3 regions of the Bradyrhizobium sp. USDA3010 genome follow, and region 3 is predicted to be linked to each of the others. Evidence: riboswitches for the same ligand, from Rfam matches in the RefSeq annotation. Region 3 holds a riboswitch; each other region holds the start of a gene.

Region 1 (7,022 bases), on a different contig from region 3:
CGACAAGGTCGCGGTCGAGATCGTCGCCTTCGGCCCGGGCATCGAACTGCTCAAGCCCGATAATGCGAACCGCAAGCTGGTCGAGAGCCTGGTCGCGCAGGGTGCGCGGGTCGACATCTGCCTCAACACCCTCGACACGATCGAGCGCGACACCGGCAAGCGGCCGGACTACATCGCGACCGCCACCCCAGTACAGGTCGGCGTCGCACAGATCCTGCTTCTCACCGAGAACGGCTACACGCTGGTCCGTCCTTAACCCGCGGTCGCCTGAACGCGCATAACCCCTCCCGCGGAAGGAGCCGGGCCGTTCACCCTTCGAGACGCCGCGACGCGGCTCCTTGGGGTGACGGGGATGGGCTTAGTTGGGGGGATGGATTTGCTTTGAATCGACCCTATCTATGGAATAATATCCTCCATGTGACTTGACCCGGAGAACAGGTAAGCCGTCATGATCTTTCGCCAGCTGTTCGACAGCGTGTCCGGCACCTACAGCTATCTGCTCGCGAGCCGCGCCGGCGGCGAGGCGCTGATCCTCGATCCGGTGCTGGAGAAGGCCGACCGCTACTGCAAGCTGCTGCAGGAACTCGACCTCCGACTGGTCAAGGCGGTCGATACGCACCTGCATGCCGATCACATCACCGGCCTCGGCGAGCTGCGCGACCGCACCCAGTGCATCACCATCATGGGCGAGCAGAGCAAGGCCGACGTGGTGTCGATGCGCGTCTCCGACGGCGACAAGGTGACGATCGAAGGCCTCTGCCTCGAAGCGTTGTACACGCCCGGCCACACCGACGATTCCTATAGCTATCTGATGGGCGACCGCGTCTTCACCGGCGACACGCTCTTGATCCGCGGCACCGGCCGCACCGATTTTCAGAACGGCAGCGCGCGAGCGCAGTATGATTCGATCTTCAACCGCCTGCTGAAGCTGCCGGAAGAGACCCTGGTATTCCCCGCGCATGACTACAAGGGCGACACCGTCTCCACCATCGGCGAGGAGAAGCGCTACAATCCGCGGCTGCAGGTGAAATCGATCGACGACTATGTCGAGCTGATGAACAATCTTCATCTCCCGAATCCAAAGATGATGGACGTCGCGGTGCCCGCCAACATGCATGTCGGCCTGCACCAGGACGAGCTCGCCAAGGAAGGCCTGTCCATCAGCGCGCGCGACGCCATCGCGAGCCTCGGCCGGCCCGATATCCTGCTGGTCGATCTACGCGAGAGCGGCGAGCGGGCCAAGCACGGGACACTCGCGGGCGCGCTGCACGCGCCCTATCCCGGGATTTGCGCCACGTTGCAGCCCGGTGGCATGCTGCGCGAAGTCGCGGCCGCGACCGGCCGCCGCGTCGTGTTCTTCTGCGCCTTCGGCGAACGTTCCGCGATGGCGGTAGCTTCCGCGAAGAAAGCGGGATTGGCGAACACCGCCCATATCGAAGGCGGCATCGATGCGTGGAAGAAGGCCGGCGGGCCGGTGGTGACGGGGTAACCCGTTAGCCGCGCACAATTTCTAGCACCGTCACCCTGAGGTGCGAGCCTTGCGGCGCAATTGCGCCGCTGGGCGAGCCTCGAAGGGCGACGGCCCCGCTCCCTCCGGCGAACGCCCGGAAGCATCCGGGCCGTGCATCCTTCGAGACGCGCTACGCGCTCCTCAGGATGACGGATGACGAGTGATCACCGCGTCACCCGCTTGAGTTCCGCCGTCAACCGATCCAGCGCATCGGCCAGCATGACGCCGCCGCACACCGTCAGCCGCTCCGGCAGCACGATCCGCTTGTCGGCCGGATAGAAGCGTTCCAGCGCCGGATGCAGCAGGAAGGCGCGGCCCTCGTCCTCGGCGCGATCGCCGGCCTCCGACACCAGGATGAAATCCGGCCTCAGATTTACGATTGCCTCCAGCGAGGCAAATCCGCCCGCGTCGAGCCCGAGTTCGCCGGCCGCGTTGCTCAGGCCAGTTGCCGCAAGCAGCGAGCTGATCAGGCTGCTGCGACCTGAGACAAAGCCGCGCCGCTCCACCGGCAGCACCCGATAGTGATGACCATCAGCCACCGCCCGCGCCCGCGCGATCGCCGCATCGAACCGCGCGATCTCGGCCCGCGCGCGATCCGGATGCTGTACCACGTCGCCCATCGCGCGGATCTGGTCCCTCACCTCGTCCAGCGTGCGCGGCACCGTGAATTCGACGAGGTGCAATCCGTTGGCGTTCAGGAGATCGCGCGTCGCGCGCTTGTCGAACAGGCTGACCACGACGATGTCGGGCTTGAGCAGCAGCACGTCCTCGGCCTCACCGGACAGAAGCGGATAGTTTCGCGCCAGCTCGGCGGCCCAGGATTGCCAGCCATCGCGCGAAAAGCGGCTGAGGCCAAGGATCTGATCCGGGTCGGCCAGCGACAGCACCAGCTGGTCGCTGCAGACGTTCATCGAGACGATGCGCGGTCCGCCGGCGGACGCGGCTGCATACGACATCAGCCATGCCGCTGCGGCCACCGCTGCGAGACGCCGCATCCCCATCACACGTCCGCCCATGGCACGATGACGGCCTCGCGCTGAAATTCGGCGCGGTAGGCGCTGACCCGGAACACGCTGGCCAGCACGCTCTCGGACAGCGCTTCAGCGGGCGCACCTTGCGCCGCCAGCCGCCCGTCCGACAGCACCAGCATGTGATCGGCAAAGCGCGCGGCGAGCCCGAGATCGTGGGTCACCACGATGACCAGTACGCCGGTGTCGGCGACGTTGCGCAGCTTCTGCATCACGTCGATCTGGTGGCGCGGATCGAGCGAGGCGGTCGGCTCGTCGGCGAGGATCACCGGCGCCTCCACCGCCAGCACCCGGGCCAGTGCGACGCGGCTGCGCTCGCCGCCGGACAGCTCGGTGACGCGGCGGTCGCTGAATTCAGTGACTTCGACCGCCTGCATCGCGCGCAGCACCGCCTCCATATCCTTTTGCGACAACCGCGCCGGATCGGTCGCGCCATGCGGATAGCGGCCGAGCGCGACGATATCGCGCGCCGGCAGCGGCCAATGCACCATGTGCCCCTGCGGCAAATAGGCGAAGCGCTTCGCCCGCTCGCGCAGCGCAAGCGCGGCCAGCGCGTCGCCGCCGATCCTGATCTCGCCGTCGGATGGAATCAGCCCGGCCAGCGCGCGCAGCAGCGTGGTCTTGCCGGCGCCGTTCGGGCCGACCAGCGCGACCAGATGGCCCGCTTCCAGCGACAGCGAGACATCGTGCAGCACCTTGCGGCTGCCGAGCGAGGCATTGAGCGCGGTGGCGGAGAGCAGCGTCATGCCACGCCTCCGCCGAGCGCGCGGCGTTCGCGCATGATCAGATAGAGGAAGAACGGCACGCCGATGATCGAGGTCAGCACGCCGACCTTGATGTCCGACGTCGAGGGGATGATGCGCACCGCGATATCGGCGGCGAGCAGCAGTGCCGAACCGGCGAGCGCGCTCGGCACCAGCAGCCGCGCCGGATCGTGACCGATCAGGGGGCGCATCAGATGCGGCGCGACGAGACCGATGAAGCCGATCGTGCCGGTGACCGCGACCGCGCCGCCGACGCCGAGCGCAACACCCGCGATCACGAGCAACCTTAGCCGCCCGACATCGACGCCGAGACTCTGCGCGGCCTCCTCGCCGAGCGTCAGCGCACGGAACGCGTTCGCCTGGCTGAGCAGGATGGCCGCGCCCGCGATGATGAAGGGCAGCGCCAGCGCCACGTGCTGGAAGCTGCGGTCCTCGAGCGAGCCGAGCAGCCAGAATGCGATCTCCAGCACCACGAACGGATTGCTGGAGAGATTCATCACCAGCGCCGTCGCCGCCCCCGCAAAGCTCGAGATCGCGAGTCCCGCGAGGATCAGGATCAAAAGCCCGGCATTGCGGCCGGCAATCGCCAGCAGCGCGAACACCGAACCGAACGCGGCGATGATCGCCACCACCGGCAGCGCGTAGGAGCGCACATCGGCGAGGCCCAGCGCGATCACCAGCACCGCGCCGAATGCCGCCGATTGCGGTGCGCCGAACAACGACGGCGAGGCCAGCGGATTGCGCAGCAGTCCCTGCAGCGCTGCGCCCGATAGCCCGAGAATACCGCCGATCGCGAACGCCAGAACGGTGCGCGGCAGCCGGATCTCGCGCACGATCACCTGCGCCACGTCGCTGCCGCCGCCGAACACCGCCTCGATCACCGCAAGCGGCGACAGCCGCACCGGCCCGATGCCGAGCGAGAGCACCAGCAGCAGGACCACGAGCGCGAGCAGCGCCGCGGTAGCGCCCCACCGGCGCCGCGCCGCGACCTCGGCCGCCAAGGCAAAATCCTGCACGTTCATTGGATCCATGCTCTTACAGCGATCGCCGTGGCAGACAAGCGACACCCGACAGAAACCGTGGCCACCTGGCGGCCGCCCGACCTTCGCCGGATTGACTTTGCCCAGCCGAACCCTAGATGAACATGACGGTTCTTTCATGAGATGAAAAGGGAATGCGGTGCGGGGAAACTTCCCCAACGCCGCGGCTGCCCCCGCAACTGTATGCGGTGAATCCTTCGTCACAGGCCACTGGGAATCTCGGTCCTGGGAAGGCGACGAAGGGTAACGACCCGCGAGCCAGGAGACCTGCCGTCAGCCGTGGTCACACGCGAAGATGCCGGTCGGGGAGTACAGGCATGAGCTTCACTTGAGGCTGCAAGCAGCTGAGCCTGCGAGCACGATGGTGAGACTGGTTCGCGGTGACGTGCCACTGACGTTACCGAGGTCTCTCTTAGATGTTCTCCAACTCTTCTTCCCGGCGGCGCCGCGCGCTTCTGCTCGCGTCGACGATGATCGCGCCGACAATCGTTCTCTCGACCGCACGGGCGCAGCAGGCGCCCTCTCCCAATCAGCTGCCGGCCATCGAAATCACCAAGCCTGGCGACCAGAATTTTACGCGCGCCAGGCCAGCCGCTGACGAAGCGCCGGCGCCACGCCGCCCGGCGCCGGGCACCACGCAAGGCAACAATGTGGGCAGCGGAGCAGGATCGAACACGACAGGGACCGGACCGGCCACCGGAACGGGCGGCCCAGGCGGCGGCGGCCGCCAGTTCGCCGGCATTGTCGGCTCTTCCTCGACCGTGATCACCGCCGACGACATCGCGCATTCGCCGGTGCAGTCGCTGCCCGAGATTCTCGCGCAGGTGCCGGGCGTGCAGCTGCAATCGCTTTATGGCGGCCCGAACGGCGCCAAGACCGCGGTCGACCTGCGCGGCTTCGGCGCATTCGCCTCCGACAACACCCTGTTCCTGCTCAACGGCCGCCGCCTCAACGACGTCGACAAGGCCGGCTTCGATCTCACCACGATCCCGCTCGATTCGATCGAACGCATCGAGATCACGCGCGGCAACAGCGGCGCGGTGCTCTACGGCGACAACGCGGTGGGCGGCGTGGTCAACATCATCACCAAGACCGGCGCCGGCGGTCCGCCGGCCACGATCAGGGCCGAAGGCGGTTTCGGCTCGTTCAACACCCGCATGGCCGCGGTGTCCGCGGCGCTTAATTCCGGCCCGTGGTCGACCTCGTTCTACGGCAACGGCATCAAGTCCGACGGCTACCGCGTCAACAATGCGCTCGACCAGCGCAACGCCGTCGGCAACGTCAACTACACGACATCGGATCTCACCGCCTTCCTCACCGTCACCGGCAGCGACCAGAAGCTCGGCCTGCCCGGCGGACGGCTGGTCGATCCGTCGATCGGCGTCAACGAGCTGCTCACCGATCGCCGCGGCGCGGCGACGCCGTTCGACTATGCCAACCAGCAAACCGCCAGCGTTACCGCCGGCTTCACCAAGACGCTGATGAACGGCGTCGACCTCATCGTCGACGGCGGCTGGCGGCAGCGCGAGACGCAAAGCGGCTTCTTCGGCACCGTGCCGACCATCAGCTTCGCCTCGACCTATAACGATGCGGCGCTACAAACCTGGTCGCTCACGCCGCGGCTCAGCGTCAAGAACGTCGTGCTGAGGATGCCGTCCACGATCCTGACCGGCATTGACTATTACGATTCGACGTTCCGTGAGGCACGCGGCGCCTATCAAGGCGTCGATCCCTACCACATCTACAATATCGAGCAGCAGACCCTGGCCGGGTACTGGCAGCACACGATCGGCCTGCTGCCGACCACCGATTTCTCCTACGGTGCGCGCGTCCAGAATACCAGCGTGTCGGCACGCGACCGCTACGACCCGAACGCGCCATTCGCCTTCGACACGCAGGCGGCGCCGCTCGACAGCAACGAGACGCAGTACGCGCTGCATGTCGGCGCCGAGCATCGCTTCACCGACACCTTCTCGGTATTCGGCCGCGCCGCGCGCGCATTCCGCACGCCCGACGTCGACGAGCGCGTCGCTTCGGGTCCGTCATTCGACCCGCTGACCTTCGCCCCGATCCCGCAGAGCTTCCAGCTCAAGACCCAGACGTCGCAGGACGTCGAGGGCGGCTTCCGCGTCAGGACCAACCTGTTTCAGGTCCAGAGCAGCGTCTATCTGATGGATCTCGAGAACGAGATCCATTTCAATCCGGTGCTGTTCTACAACGTCAACCTCGACCCGACCCGCCGCTACGGCTCAGAGACCAGCGCCTCGCTCAAGGTCAGCGACACTGTGACGTTGCGTGGCGGCATGGCGATCACTCGTGCGGTGTTCCGCGAAGGCATGTGGGCCGGCAACGACGTGCCGCTGGTCTCGCGCTACACCGGCAATCTCGGCGTGACCTGGAATATCTGGCAGAACTATCTGGTGTTCGATGCCACAGTGCGGGCCTGGAGCTCGCGCATCATGGACAACGACCAGGCCAACACCCAGAGCCGGATTCCCGGCAATGCCACCGCCGATCTCAAGCTGAGCGGGCAGGTTGACCGCTTCTTCTGGTCGCTCAGCGTGAACAATCTGTTCAACGCGCTGTACTACGACTACGCCATCGCGAGCTCGTTCACGGCCGGCCGCTTCTCTGCCTATCCGCTGCCCAGCCGCACCTACATGGTCAAGGCGGGCGCGAC
Region 2 (7,022 bases), on a different contig from region 3:
GGCCGCCCCAGAACGACTGCTTGACGCCGATTTCGGTCTGCTTGCCGGTCGCGAGCTGGAAGGTTTTCTGCGAGGTCGACAGCGAGATCAGGTTGCTGACCGGATCGACGCCGACCGCATACTGGCCGTAGAACGCGAGGTTCTTGATCGGCTCGTACACCAACCCGGTTCGCCAGCTGGTGCCCGACAGCGTGGTTTCAAAACTGTTCGCCGGCGTCTTGTAGTCGGTGCGATCGACCTCGGGACGATCGTACCGGACGCCGGTGACGAGCGACAATTGATCGGTCAGCGACAGGCGATCTTCGGCGAACAGCGCGTATTGATTGACGATCGCGTTGAAGCCCGGCGTCGTCGCCGTGGTCGTCGCGAAGAACGATCCGGGATCGAACACGTAAGGATTGACCGACGACGCGCCGCCATAGGGCGAATTGTTGGTGTGGGTGAAGTCGATCCGGTTGACGTCGAACCCGGCGACGAACTGGTTCGCGAGCCCGAGGACTTGACCGCTGAAGGTCGCATCCATCCGGTTGCCGAGCTGCTTCTGGTCGTGGAAGATCTCGATGTAGCTGGAGCGGTCGATCAGCTGGGTCTTCGGGTTCCAGGTGTAGTTTTCGATGTCGCGCCAGTGCCGCTCGCTGGTCAGATAATACAGCGTGTTGTTGATCTTGATGCCGTCGGCGACGTCCCACTCGGTCTTGAACTGGGTCCAGCTGTCCTGATAGCGGATCGCGCTGTCTGATGCGTTGTAGTTCTTGAAACGCAATGCATCCTGGATCGACCCGTTGATCAGCGGCGTACCGAAATAGCGCGACGGGCTGCGGTCGCCGTAATCCTCGGACAGTGTGAAGGCGAGATTGTCCGATGCCTGCACGCGCACGGCGGCGGAGACCACCGCATTCGAGGTCTTGTCGCGATCGACCCAGCCGTCCGACATGTTGCCGGTGGCGTTGATGCGGTAGGACACATTGGGATTGATCGGACCGGTGCTGTCGACCGAGAGCCGCCGCGTCATGTTGCTGTCGAGCGAGACCTCGGCCTCGTTATAAGGCGTGCCCTGCGGCTTCTTCGGAACGACGTTGATGACGCCGCCGATCGCGCCCTCGCCGTACAGCACCGAGGCCGGACCGCGCAGCACTTCAACGCGTTGCGTCGACCAGGTGTCGTAGGGGAACGTCAGGGTGCCAGAGCCGATATAGAAGCGCGTGCCGTCGTATAGCGTCATCACCGAGTTGCTGCCGGCAAAGCCGCGGGTGCTGAACGACAGGCCGCCATTGCCGGGCGCCGGCGTTGCGATGAACCCGGCCGCGTTCTGGGTGACGGCATCGAGCACATTGTGCTGGCCGCGTTCGGCGATGGTTTGCGCCGTGATGATCTCGACGCTGGCCGGCGTCTGCAGCGGCGTCAGGTTGAGACGACTGCCGGTACCTCCCTGCGTGGTGGCGTTGAGCGTCGGCGATACCGATCCCGATGCACCTGACGCCGCGGCGCGCGGCGCGCCAGCGGTTGCCGCCGCCGTTGCAGGTCTGGCGCGCGGCCGCGACGACGTCGCCGAGTTGCGGCTTCGCGCCGCGGGCTTGGGCTTTGTGGATGTCGAGGGTGCGACCTCGATCGGATCGAGCGTCGTGGGTGGAGATGTTTGTGCCGAACCTTCAGCCGGCAGCAGCAGCGATGACAGGGAGCAAACGAGACCGAGGCGCCATTTGCGCGCAGCGGGAGAGGACGGAGACATGAAAGGACTCGCGGTAACGTGGCACGTCACCGCGAACGCGGACTGGCGCATTGCCCCAAAGGCAGTGCTCCGATCCCACCAGGACGCCCCCGCCCGATGTGCTCGCGTGTGACCACGACTGACGGCAGGTCTCCTGGCTCACGGGTCATCGCCTGTCGACGCCTTCCCGGGCGGAGTGGCCCAGTGGCAAATTGACGAAAGGCTCGCCGTTTACAGTTGCGGGGACAGCTGCGGCATTGGGGTTACCCTCGCACCGCATTCCCTTTTGATCCCCGAAGGGAACCGTCGGCCGAAACGATAGGTGGTGCGGGATGGGCTGTCAATTCGATGCGATTGTCGCACACATGCTTTGCGGGATGATGCTGCTGCGATGACACAGCGACAGCGCGGGCCGACGCGAGGATTCTCTATTCCGTCATCCTGAGGTGCGAGCCTTGCGGCGCAATTGCGCCGCTGGGCGAGCCTCGAAGGATGCACGGCCACGCTGGTGGCCGTCGATCCTTCGAGACGCCGCTTCGCGGCTCCTCAGGATGACGGAATACCTAATTCGCATCACTCGGCTTCGATACATCCCTGCATCACCTCATCGATCTCGGCCCGCGACAGAGCGCCCATCTCCGCAATGAACACGATTCGCGTTCGTGGCACGCCGGGCGCCGGCACGCCGCCGGCAGCCAGTGTCGCGCGTCCGCCGGCGAGTTGAAACACCGTCAGCCGTCCGGGCTGCTCCACCGTCTCGAACAATCCCTTCGCCCGCGCCAGCTTCGGCGCCAGTTTGCCGATCGCCTGCTGCAAGCGCGGCAACCGCACCGGCCGCTCCGAGGTCCAGCTCAGCGTCTCGAACCGGTCGGATGTCGGCCGGCGCGGCGCGGTCTCGCGCGGCGCCGGCAACCGATCGAGGTCCGCGGGAAACAGCAGCGCTGCCGGCACCTCGCCATGCTGCGCATCGACCACCACGGCCGCCGGACGCAGTGCCCGCACCGCATCGCGGATCGCGGCGCACGCGGCTGCATCAGCCAGATCGACCTTGCTCAGCGCCACCACATCGGCCGCCCTCAACTGCGAGCGCAGCAGCGCATCATCCAGCGCGACCACCGGCTGCGTCGCGTCAACCACGCACAGCACTGTCTCCAGCGGCGCCTCCTTCCAGATCACCGGATCCATCAGGTTGCGGACGATGTCGGAGGGATCGGCGATCCCGCTGGTCTCGATCACGATGAATTCGGGACGCGGATCCCGCCGCAGCAAGGTTGCGAGCGTGCGCAGCAGATCGCCCTCCAGCGTGCAACAGATGCAGCCATTGCTCAGGCTGACCACGCCATCGCTGGCGCCGGCGATCAGCTCCGCATCGATATTGATCGCGCCGAAATCATTGACCACGGCGGCGATGCGGCGGCCTTGCGCATGCGCCAGCAGATGGTTGACGACCGTGGTCTTGCCCGCCCCGAGAAAACCCGCGACCAGCAGGATCGGGACCGCCACATCAGCCCCCAGTGACCGGCCGGCGCACCGGCCGGCCCGGCCGCGCCGCGACATCGAGGACGCCATCATTGATCAGCGGCTGGCCGCTGACCACGAGATGCCGCACGCCTTCCGCCGGGCGGTTCATCGCGGAGAAGGTCGCACGATCGCTGAGCGTCTCGAAGTCGAACACCACGACGTCAGCGTCCGCGCCCGCCTGCAGCCTGCCCTTGGCGCGCATCGCCGGCGTGCTCGCGGACAGGATTTCCGCCGGGATCAGCGCACATTTGCGGATGCCCTCGAGCAGCGACACCTTCCTGCGCTCGCGGACCCATTCGCGGATGAAGCGGGTGAAGCAGCCGGCCGAACGCGGATGCGAGGTGGCATCGTCAGGCAGCGGCCAGGCGTCGCCAGTATAGGGACGGCCATCCGACAGCGTCCATGGCATCGCGTCGGACGCGATCGCGCCACCCGGATACAGCACCGCCATGTCGAGCAGATCGCGATGGTGCTGGTTGTTCTCGATATCGAGCACATGCCACAGCACCAGCGTCGAGGGTTCCGCGGCCTGCGCCGCCAGCAGCTCCTCGCGGCTGCCGAAGCGGTGACCGTCGGTCACGCGCTGCACCGAATCATAGCCGAGGCCGTTGCGCTCCTCGAATTTAGGATCGCTGAAGAAGGTCGCCGCCAGCACGGTCGAGCCGGTGCCGTAGGGATAGGCCTCCACCGTGATCGGCAGGCCCTGCGCCTGCGCTTTCGCGATCAGCGCAACACAGCGCTCGATGTCTGTCTTGCTCGACGAGTTGAAATGGCAGATGTGCATGTGCGCGCCGGTGGCACCGGCATAGCCGATCAGGCGGATATAGGCCTCGGCCGCACTCTCGGGATCGATGCGTGACATGTAGGCGACGTGGGTGAAGGTCGGCACCGCATGATCAGCGGCGAGCTGGCACACCGCGGTCAGTTCCTGCACGCCGGCGCCCGGCGCATAGGCGTTGAGAATGCCGATGCCGATGCCGCCCTCGTTCAATCCGTTGGCAAGGCGCGCGAGGATGCCGCCGACCTCGCCCTCGGTCGCCACGTTCTCGATCCAGCGGCGATCGCGCATCGCTGCGCCGAATGATTCCAGCGAGCTTTCCGCATTCGAGCCGGTCATCGCGCCGATCCGCGCGAACGCCCAGTTGGCCGCGGCGCCGTAGTTCAGCACCCGTCCCTTCTCGGCCTGACGCTTGTACCAGGATGCCACCGGCAACACACCGGCCTCGAGGTCGAGCGAAGTCGTCACCCCGTCGAACGCTTGCATGCGATCGGCCGGTATGGTCTGGCCATGCGCGTGCAGGTCGATGAAGCCGGGCGCCACCACAAGGCCGGTGGCGTCGATCTGCCGCTCGGCGCCGCCGAGGCCGGTGCCGACCGCGGCGATCTTGCCGTCGACGACGGCGACGTCGCCGATCGCGTCCATCCCGCTGGCCGGATCCACCACCCGGCCGCCGCTGATCACCAAACCACCCATCGCCACTCCCCGCATTGTCCGACACCGACCGATCTCTTTTCGAGCACAGAGAAGCGCATCGCACTCATCGCAGCAACCCGGCAAGGGGTCGTGGCGACATGTTCTGGCGGAATATCCGCCGCGCCGTGACGGCGATTGCAGAGAGCCCCTCCCTACGTTCCTGTTGCACGCCGCGACGGCAGCCCCCGCCAGAGATCGTTGCCGGGCTTCATGCGGCTCGCCACCAGTTTCGGCGGCGTGCGGTCCCTGGCGATCGCCGCTTCGACCGCGCGCTTGAGCCTGACATCGTCGATTTGTGCCAGGAATCGCCGGATGACGGCATCCTGATCCGCGCCCCGACCGGAGATCGCCGCGCACAGCTCCGCGGTTGTCCGGCGGAAAAAGTGGAAGGCGTCATCGGCCGCACCGCCCAGCCGGTCGACCTCGCCGGCCACACCGAGCGCGTGCATCCGATCGTCGTCGTCGAGCGTGACCGCGAAGCGCAGCACGGCAAGCTGCCAGGCACGAAGCAGCTTGCTCTCCGGTTCGGTCGCGTCCTCGCGCATCAGTCGAACACCCCGCGCGCCGATACTCCTTCGGCTGTCGAGGGAGGTCAGGCGCGGCGCGACTATCCTTGCGCGGGAATAGGTTTTCGAGGGGAGCACGCGCTCGATCACATAGGAATCGCATAGGCGGAGCGCGCACAGCCCCAATTCGCTCAAATCCCCTCGAATTGCAGCCGTGCCAGCCGCGCATAGAGGCCGCCCGCCGCCACCAGCTCGGCGTGAGCGCCCTGCTCGACGATCCTGCCCTGATCCATCACCAGGATGCGGTCGCAGGACAGCACGGTCGCCAGGCGATGCGCGATCACAAGCGTGGTGCGATGGCGCATCAATTCCTCCAGCGCGGTCTGCACCAGCGTCTCGCTCTCGGCGTCGAGCGCCGAGGTCGCCTCGTCGAGCAGCAGCAGCGGCGCATCGCGCAGGATCGCGCGCGCGATCGCGATGCGCTGGCGCTGGCCGCCGGAGAGCGTCACGCCGCGCTCGCCGAGCTGGGCGTCGAAGCCGCCGGGCAGCCGGCGCAGGAATTCGGTGGCATGCGCCAGATCGGCGGCCCGCTCCACCTCGGCGTCGGTGGCGTCGGGCCGGCCGAACCGGATGTTGTCGCGGGCGCTCGCGGCGAACACCACGGAATCCTGCGGCACCAGCGCGATCCGCGCGCGCACGTCGGCCGGATCGGCCTGCCGGATCGGCACGCCGTCGAGCGAGATGGTGCCCGATTTCGGATCGTAGAAGCGCAACAGCAGGTGGAACAGCGTGCTCTTGCCGGCGCCGGACGGACCGACGATCGCGACCTTCTCGCCGGAGCGTACCTCCAGCGACACGCCGTCGACGGCCAGCGCGTTCGGCCTGGTCGGATAGGCGAAGCTGACATTGTCGAAGCCGACATCGCCGCGCGCGGGCTGCGGCAGCGCGCGCGGCGACGCGGGAGGTGCGATCTGCGGCCTGACGCGCAAAATCTCGAACAGCCGTTCGGCGGCGCCCGATGCGGCCGAGACCTCGCCCCAGACCTCGCTGAGCTGGCCGAGGCCGCTCGCGGCGAACGCCGTATAGAGAATGAACTGGCCGAGCCGGCCGGGGCTGATGGCGCCGATCAGGACGTCGTGCGAGCCGACCCAGAGGATCACGACGACGCTGGCGAACACGATGAAGATGACGATCAGCGTCAGCACCGCGCGCGCCTTGGTCGAGCTGCGCGCGGCCTCATAGGCCTGCTCGACCTCGCGGGCAAAGCGCGCCCTGGCAAGCCGCTCGCCGGTATAGGCCTGCACGGTGCGGATCGCATTGACCAGCTCGCTCGCATAGGCGCTGGCATCTGCCAGCGTGTCCTGGGCGGTGCGCGACAGCCGCCGCACCCAGCGGCCGAACGCGACCAGCGGAATCACGATCATCGGAATAGCGAGCAGCACGAAGCCCGAGAGCCGCGGGCTCGTGATCACCATCATCGCGGCGGCGCCGAAGAACAGCATCACATTGCGCAGCGCGATCGACACCGAGGCGCCGACCGCGGACTTGATCTGCGTGGTGTCGGCGGTGAGCCGCGACACCAGCTCGCCGCTCCGTGCGGAATCGAAGAACGCGGGCGACAGCGAAATCAGATGCGCGAACACGTCGCGCCGGAGATCGGCGACGATGCGTTCGCCGATCGTCATGACGAGGTAGTAGCGCGAGGCGCTGGCACAGGCGAGCACCGCGACGACGGCGATCATCACGCTGAAATAGCTGTTGATCATCGCGATGCCTTCGGGCGTGAAGCCGAGGTCGATCATCCGCCGCACCG
Region 3 (7,022 bases):
CGGGCAGCCATTCCAGCGTTCCATGCGCGCCCATATGAACGACGGCATCGATGCCCTGCTGCCTGAGCCACAGATAGAACGCGACATAGGCATGGCGCGGCGTGCGCGAGAGATTGTGATAGTCGGCATCGCGCTGGCCGACCTCACCGCGTTCCGGCTGAACCGCGATGATCGACCTGCCGCTCGGGATCGCCGCGAAATGAAATGCGCCGTCGCGGCAATCGGGATCATCCTCCGGCGCGCCCCATGCGCGCGAAAGATCGTCCTGGAGCAGCTCGGGAAGGCTGGACATCGCCGCGCGATATTCGGCCACGTCCCATGTCAGCTTCCGGTGCAGCAGCACGCCACCCAGCGACTTCATCGGCTCAAGATCAAAGCCCGCAGCAGCGAGATCGGCCAACAACGCCTCCACCGAAGCAAGTGCATCGAGGCCGACGGCATGCGCGATCTGATGCGGACGGCCCGGATAGTTCGAAAGCACGAGCGCAAGCTGTTTGTCCCCCGCCGGCTTGCCGGCAAGCCGATGCCAGGCTGCCACGCGCGCGGCGACCGCTGCGACGCGCTCGGCATCCGGCCGATGCGCAAGATGCGCGAATTGCAGATCGGGATCGCGCTCACCGGGCGATTTGAAGCTCACAACGCCCGTGAACAGGCGGCCGTCGACCTCCGGCAACACCACATGCATCGCGAGATCGCCGGGCGACAGGCCGCGCAGCGACAAGGCCCAATCCTCACGCTGCGCCGTCGACAAAGCGACCTGGAACACCGGGCACGATGCGGCATCGAACGGCGTCGTGCCGTCGTCACCCGCCGCAGAGAACGCGGTCACATTGACGATGGCGGCCGGCGAGCATTGCGCGAACTGAGCGCGCAGCCAATCGGCCACGCCCGCCGCCTTCAACGAGGTGACGAACACGCCGTGGGCATCGAATCCCTTTTTGCGCAAAGCCTCGATCAGCGCATCGACCGGCGCCGTGTCGCCGGCCGCCAGATAGGAGCGATAGAAGGTCACGAGCACCAGCGGCCGGCCATCCGGTGCCGGCAGCGCCGCGACGGCACCGCGCTGGGAATCGTAGACGCCGATCTCGGGAAGATCGATCTCACCGACAACCGGCCCGGCATAAAGGCCGGACGCCAGCGCCAGTTGTGCAATCACGGCCTGCGCGGCAACGGGGCCGCCCTTGTCGCACAGCACCTTCAGGCGGCGCAGCGTCGAGACCGGCAGGGTCGAGAATTCATCCAGCCGCAAATCGTCGCGGCCATCCGCCGGCAGCACCACCAGGGCGATGCCGCGTTCCTTCGCCAGCCGATGCACCACGGCCAGGCCATATGACCAATAGGGCTCGCCGCCGATCAGCCGCACCAGGATGCCGCGCGCATGCGACAGTGTCCGCTCGATATAGGTATCGACCGACAGCGGGTGGCGCAGCTCCGCGAGATTGGCGAGCCGCAGCGACGGCAGCGCGGCGCGGCCCCGCCGCCAGCCGGCCGCGAACGCGGCGAGATCGCTGTCGGAAAACGACAACACCACGAGATCGGCCGGATCCTGGCCGAGGTCCCTTGGCGTCGCGGTCTCCTCAAGGCCGCGGCTCTCGCGGAAGACGACGTGCATCAGACACCTAGTCGCGCCCGGATCGCGGCTTCATCGATATCGCCGTGTTCGCCGATCACAACGAGCTTCGACTGCCGCGGCCGCGCGCCCCAGGGCATGTCAAACTGATGCCTGACCCGCTCGCCGACCGATTGCACCAGCAACCGCATCGGCTTGCCTTCGACCGCGATATAGCCCTTGGCGCGCAGTACGTTTTGCTCGCGCGCCAGCCCCTTGATCGACGCGATCAGCGCACCGACATCCGCGATCTCCGGAAGATCGATCACCACGGAATTGAAGTCGTTGTGCTCGTGTTCGTCCTCGCCGTCATGGTGAGACGGCCGCGACGCGAGGTCGTCCTCTGCCGCCGCTTCAAGACCGAGGATCACGCGGGCGTCGATCGCGCCGTCGACGATGGGCAACATCGGCACCTCGCGCGGCATCTCGGCCGCGATCAGCGCCTTGGCCGCTTTGATCCCCTCGGCACCGGCGAGATCGGCCTTGGTCAGCAGCACGATATCGGCACAGGCGATCTGATCCTCGAACACTTCGGACAACGGCGTTTCGTGGTCGAGATTCTCATCTGCCGCGCGCTGCGCATCCACGGCGGCCGGGTCCGGCGCAAAGCGACCGGCAGCAACGGCCTCCGCATCGGCCAGCGCGATCACGCCATCGACCGTGATCCGCGAACGGATCTCCGGCCAGTCGAATGCCTTCAGCAGCGGCTTCGGCAGCGCGAGGCCGGACGTCTCGATCACGATATGATCGGGCCTCACAGGGCGCGCGAGCAATTGCTCCATCGCCGGGATGAAATCGTCGGCGACGGTGCAGCAGATGCAGCCGTTGGCGAGCTCGACAATATTCTCGGTCGGGCAATTGGAGTCCGCACACGACTTCAGGATGTCGCCGTCGACGCCTTCACTGCCGAATTCGTTCACCAGCACCGCGAGCTTCTTGCCGTTGGCATTCCGGATCAGATGCTGGATCAGCGTCGTCTTGCCGGACCCGAGAAAGCCGGTCACGACGGTGACCGGAACCTTGGCGAGCGTCATCATTCTGCGGCCTCCGGCACGACGGCGATGGGGGGAATTCGGGCAAGCGATTGCTTGCGGAAGATTTCGGGACGGCTGCGCCACGGCACGATGCCGTCAGGCGCCGTGGCATAGGCAGAGGCGCCGGCGATCACATCCCTGGCATTATCCGCGGACAGGCGGCCGTAGACATAGGACCACCGGCCCGGCGCGCTGAGCGCGACCGAGCAGCCCTGGCTGCAAGCCGAGAGGCATTCGACCGGAACCAGATTGACGTCATCGGGCACGCCCGCCTCAACGAGCGCGGCATGCAGGCGCGCACCGGGCGCGAGCTCGCCTTCGGCGAGCGTCTGGCCGGCGCGGCAGGTGATACAGACATAAAGTGTAACGCTCATCGCCCTTCCTGAATTGACTGCGGGAAGCGATGAGGCACACGAACCTGACGTGAACAGGTTCGTTCCCCGTCGCGGAACACCCCGTCCGCCGGTCTCAAACACACTGCGTCGGCAGGTCTCCCGGCTTGCGGAGTAGGATTTCTCCCGTGATGCCCACCTTCCCGACTCCATTAGGGAATCAGTGGCTTGGGCATCTCTCCGGTCACGGTCGCGGGGGCGGCTGCGCTTCGGGCAAACCTTGCGGTCCGAGCCCTATCGCATTCCCTCTTCGCCTGTCGTAGGACAGGAACCAACGCGGGGTCACCATTCGTCCTGGCCTCGCACTTGTCAAGCCGAAGGAACGTGATGATTTCTGATGGACACGACGCTGAAGATGGCGCCGTCGGCGCCGACCCTTCATTGGATGCGCGGCATGCGGCCAAAATGGCGAAAAAGAAGGTCGCCCGCGACAAGATCATGGCGACCAAGAGCGGTGAAAAGGGCCTGATCATCGTTCATACCGGCGCCGGCAAAGGAAAATCCTCCTCCGCCTTCGGCATGATCGTGCGCTGCGTGGCGCACGGCTTTCCCTGCGCCGTGGTGCAATTCATCAAGGGCGCCTGGGATACGGGCGAGCGCCGCCTGCTCACCGGACATTTCGGCGATCTCTGTCAATTCCACGCGATGGGCGAAGGTTTTACCTGGGAGACGCAGGATCGCGGCCGCGACGTCGCGGCAGCGCAAGCCGGCTGGGAAAAGGCCAAGCAGCTGATCGCGGATCCGAGCCTGCGGATGGTCGTGCTCGACGAGATCAATATCGCGCTTCGGTATGACTATCTGGCGATCGCCGACGTCGTCGACTTCCTGACGACTTCGAAGCCGCCGATGACCCACGTCGTGCTCACCGGGCGCAACGCCAAGGACGAATTGATCGAGATCGCCGACCTCGTCACCGAGATGACGCTGGTCAAGCACCCCTTCCGCTCCGGCATCAAGGCCCAGCCGGGCGTCGAGTTCTGACTGTTGTTGCCATGGCGCGCGCGTTGATGATCCAGGGAGCCGGTTCGGACGTGGGCAAGTCGCTCATCGTCGCCGGCCTTGCGCGTGCCGCCCGACGACGCGGCCTGCGCGTGCTGCCCTTCAAGCCGCAGAACATGTCCAACAACGCTGCCGTGACCATCGACGGCGGCGAGATCGGACGCGCGCAAGCGCTGCAGGCGCTTGCTGCCGGCGTCGAGCCGCACACCGACATGAACCCGGTGCTGCTGAAGCCGGAGACCGACGTCGGCGCGCAGGTCATCCTGCACGGCAAGCGGATCGCGACCGCCCGCGCGCGCGAATATGCCGCCATGAAACCATCGCTGATGGGCGCGGTGCTGGAGAGCTTTGGGCGATTGAAAGAGCGCGCCGACCTGGTGCTGGTCGAAGGCGCCGGCAGCCCCGCCGAGGTCAATCTGCGCAAGTCCGATATCGCCAATATGGGCTTTGCGCGCAGGGCCGACGTGCCCGTGGTATTGGTCGGCGATATCGACCGCGGCGGCGTGATCGCGCAGCTCGTCGGCATCCAGGCGGTGATCGCCCCCGATGATGCCGCGATGATCCAGGGCTTTGTCATCAACAAATTCCGTGGCGATCCGACGTTGTTCGACGACGGCTACCGGCTGATCGAAGCCCGCACCGCCTGGCGCGGCTTCGGCGTGCTGCCCTGGTTCGTTCGCGCTGGCGAGCTTCCGGCCGAAGACGCGCTCGGGCTCGGCGACGCGCGCAAGCCCGGCCAGTGCAAGATCGCGTTTCTCGCGCTGTCGCGGATCGCCAATTTCGACGACCTCGACCCGCTGAAGCTCGAACCCGGCGTCGATCTGGTGATGGTGCGGCCGGGTGAAGCCATTCCGGGCGACGCGAAGCTCGTCATCCTGCCCGGCTCGAAATCGACCCGCGGCGATCTCGCCTTCCTGCGCGCGCAAGGCTGGGACATCGACCTGCTGGCGCATCATCGCCGCGGCGGCCACATCCTCGGCCTGTGCGGCGGATACCAGATGCTTGGGCAGAGCGTCGCCGATCCCGACGGGATCGAGGGACTCGCCGGCGAAACGCCTGGCCTCGGGCTGCTCGATGTCACGACTGTTATGACCGAACAGAAGACGCTGACCCGCGTCAGCGCGATGCATGCTGCGACCCATCAACCGATCAGTGCCTACGAGATCCACATCGGGCGCACCGACGGGCCGGATCGCGCGCGGCCCTTTTCAATGCTTGACGGCTCGCCGGAAGGTGCCATGTCGCGTGACGGGCGCGTGCACGGCAGCTATCTGCACGGCCTGTTCACCTCGGACGGATTTCGCAAGGCGTTCCTTGCGCAGCTCGATATCCCTGCGGCGGATCAGCCGTACGGCGCCAGGGTCGAGAGCGCGCTCGACGCGCTTGCCGAGCACATCGAGACCCATCTTGATGTGGAAGGCCTGCTGGCGTTGGCGCGCTAAACCGACAACGCGGCGGCAAGACGGGACCATTCGGCCTCGCTGCCCGGCAGGCCGAGGCGCAGCCATCCCGGCTTTTGCTGGAAGACGCGCGACCAGATCTGGCCGCGGGCAAGCTTGTCCTGCGCGGCCAGCGCGTCGCCGGTCTCGTAGAGACGAAACAGCGGCGTGCCGCCGAGCAGCGTCCAGCCCCGCGATTGCGCCTCCGCATCGAGCCTGGCGCAATCGTCCGTGAGCCGTGCGGTCGTCGCCCTCGCCCAGTCGCGATCGAGCAGCGCGCGCCGTCCAATCGCAATTGCGGCACCCGAAACCGGCCATGGGCCCGCCATCGCCGCAAGCGCAGCGATATCCGGCTCGCTGCCAACAGCGAAGCCGAGCCGCAAGCCCGCAAGTCCGTAAAACTTGCCGAATGAGCGCAGGATCAGGAGCCCGGATTGTCCGGCCTCTCCTGCAACTGACAGGTCGGGTACCGCGTCCGCAAAACTCTCGTCAATCACGAGCCGGCCAACGCGCGGCAGCAGCGCGAGCAGTTCGTGCCGATCATGGCACCTGCCATCCGGATTGTTCGGATTGACGACGATGCCAATGTCCGCTCCCGCAAGCGCTGCGAGATCGGACACCTCGGTCACGTCCCAACCGGCGGCCGACAACACCGCGGCATACTCATTGTAGGTCGGCGCAAGAATGCGCACCCGCCCGCGCGGCGCCAGATGCGGCAGCAACTGAATCGCGGCCTGCGCACCGCCCATCGCCACGATCGGCGCGTCGGTGCGGTAGGCCTGCCGCGCGGCGTTGTGCAGCGCCTCGATATCGGAGCGCGACGGCAGCGCGTTCCATTGCCGCAGCTCGACATCGACGCCAGGATAAGGCACCCGATTGATCCCCGTCGACAGGTCAATCCAATCTTCCGCGGCGCCGCCGAAGCGCTGCTGGGCGACATCGAGATTTCCGCCGTGCTCGCGCATGCGCCGCTCCTTCACGCCAGCGCCAGGGCGACGAACGCTGCGGCCAACAGCATCATGGCGTAACGATAGAGCTTCAGCCCGGCGAGGACATCAGCGGCAGCCGGATCGCGCGCCCCCTCGTTCAGCCAGGGCTCGCTCGCGATGCTGCCGTGATAGATGCGGGGCCCGCTGAGCCGCACGCCGAGCGCGCCGGCCATCGCAGCTTCCGGCCAGCCGGCATTCGGCGAGCGATGGCGCCGCGCGTCGCGCAGCATGCACGACCACGCCTGCGAGAAGCGCGGCGCAAGCAGTACGAACAAAAGCCCGGTCAGCCGCGCCGGAATGAGATTGGCGAGATCGTCGATCCGGGCGGCCGCCCAGCCAAACGCCTCGTGCCGCTCGGTGCGATGGCCGATCATCGAGTCCAGCGTGTTGATTGCCTTGTAGCCAAGGATTCCCGGCAGGCCGAACAGCGCACCCCAGAACACCGGCGCCACGATGCCGTCGGATGCATTCTCGGCAAGGCTCTCGATGGTCGCGCGCGCGATACCGGCGTCGTCGAGCGTTGCCGGATCGCGTCCGACGATCTGTGCGACCGCCGCACG

What was found. A riboswitch is a leader RNA that binds a small molecule or an ion and turns the genes downstream of it on or off. The one in region 3 is predicted to bind cobalamin.
Region 1: another riboswitch for cobalamin. It lies ahead of AC066Y_RS02930 (TonB-dependent receptor); the one in region 3 lies ahead of AC066Y_RS30420 (DUF1636 family protein).
Region 2: another riboswitch for cobalamin. It lies ahead of AC066Y_RS01275 (TonB-dependent receptor); the one in region 3 lies ahead of AC066Y_RS30420 (DUF1636 family protein).

Annotation. Positions count from the first base shown of each region.
Region 1 is NZ_JBWJZD010000001.1:647,703-654,724, forward strand. Features, by position in the region: gene AC066Y_RS02905 (DsrE family protein) at 1-256, shown strand, start outside; gene AC066Y_RS02910 (MBL fold metallo-hydrolase) at 449-1,489, shown strand; gene AC066Y_RS02915 (ABC transporter substrate-binding protein) at 1,675-2,505, opposite strand; gene AC066Y_RS02920 (ABC transporter ATP-binding protein) at 2,511-3,284, opposite strand; gene AC066Y_RS02925 (FecCD family ABC transporter permease) at 3,281-4,324, opposite strand; cobalamin riboswitch at 4,434-4,631, shown strand; gene AC066Y_RS02930 (TonB-dependent receptor) at 4,813-7,022, shown strand, end outside.
Region 2 is NZ_JBWJZD010000001.1:311,879-318,900, forward strand. Features, by position in the region: gene AC066Y_RS01275 (TonB-dependent receptor) at 1-1,729, opposite strand, end outside; cobalamin riboswitch at 1,836-2,031, opposite strand; gene AC066Y_RS01280 (CobW family GTP-binding protein) at 2,282-3,211, opposite strand; gene AC066Y_RS01285 (amidohydrolase family protein) at 3,213-4,703, opposite strand; gene AC066Y_RS01290 (hypothetical protein) at 4,856-5,404, opposite strand; gene AC066Y_RS01295 (ABC transporter ATP-binding protein/permease) at 5,401-7,022, opposite strand, start outside.
Region 3 is NZ_JBWJZD010000025.1:118,824-125,845, forward strand. Features, by position in the region: gene cobN (cobaltochelatase subunit CobN) at 1-1,612, opposite strand, end outside; gene cobW (cobalamin biosynthesis protein CobW) at 1,612-2,646, opposite strand; gene AC066Y_RS30420 (DUF1636 family protein) at 2,643-3,017, opposite strand; cobalamin riboswitch at 3,111-3,326, opposite strand; gene cobO (cob(I)yrinic acid a,c-diamide adenosyltransferase) at 3,363-4,016, shown strand; gene AC066Y_RS30430 (cobyric acid synthase) at 4,028-5,476, shown strand; gene cobD (threonine-phosphate decarboxylase CobD) at 5,473-6,438, opposite strand; gene cbiB (adenosylcobinamide-phosphate synthase CbiB) at 6,450-7,022, opposite strand, start outside.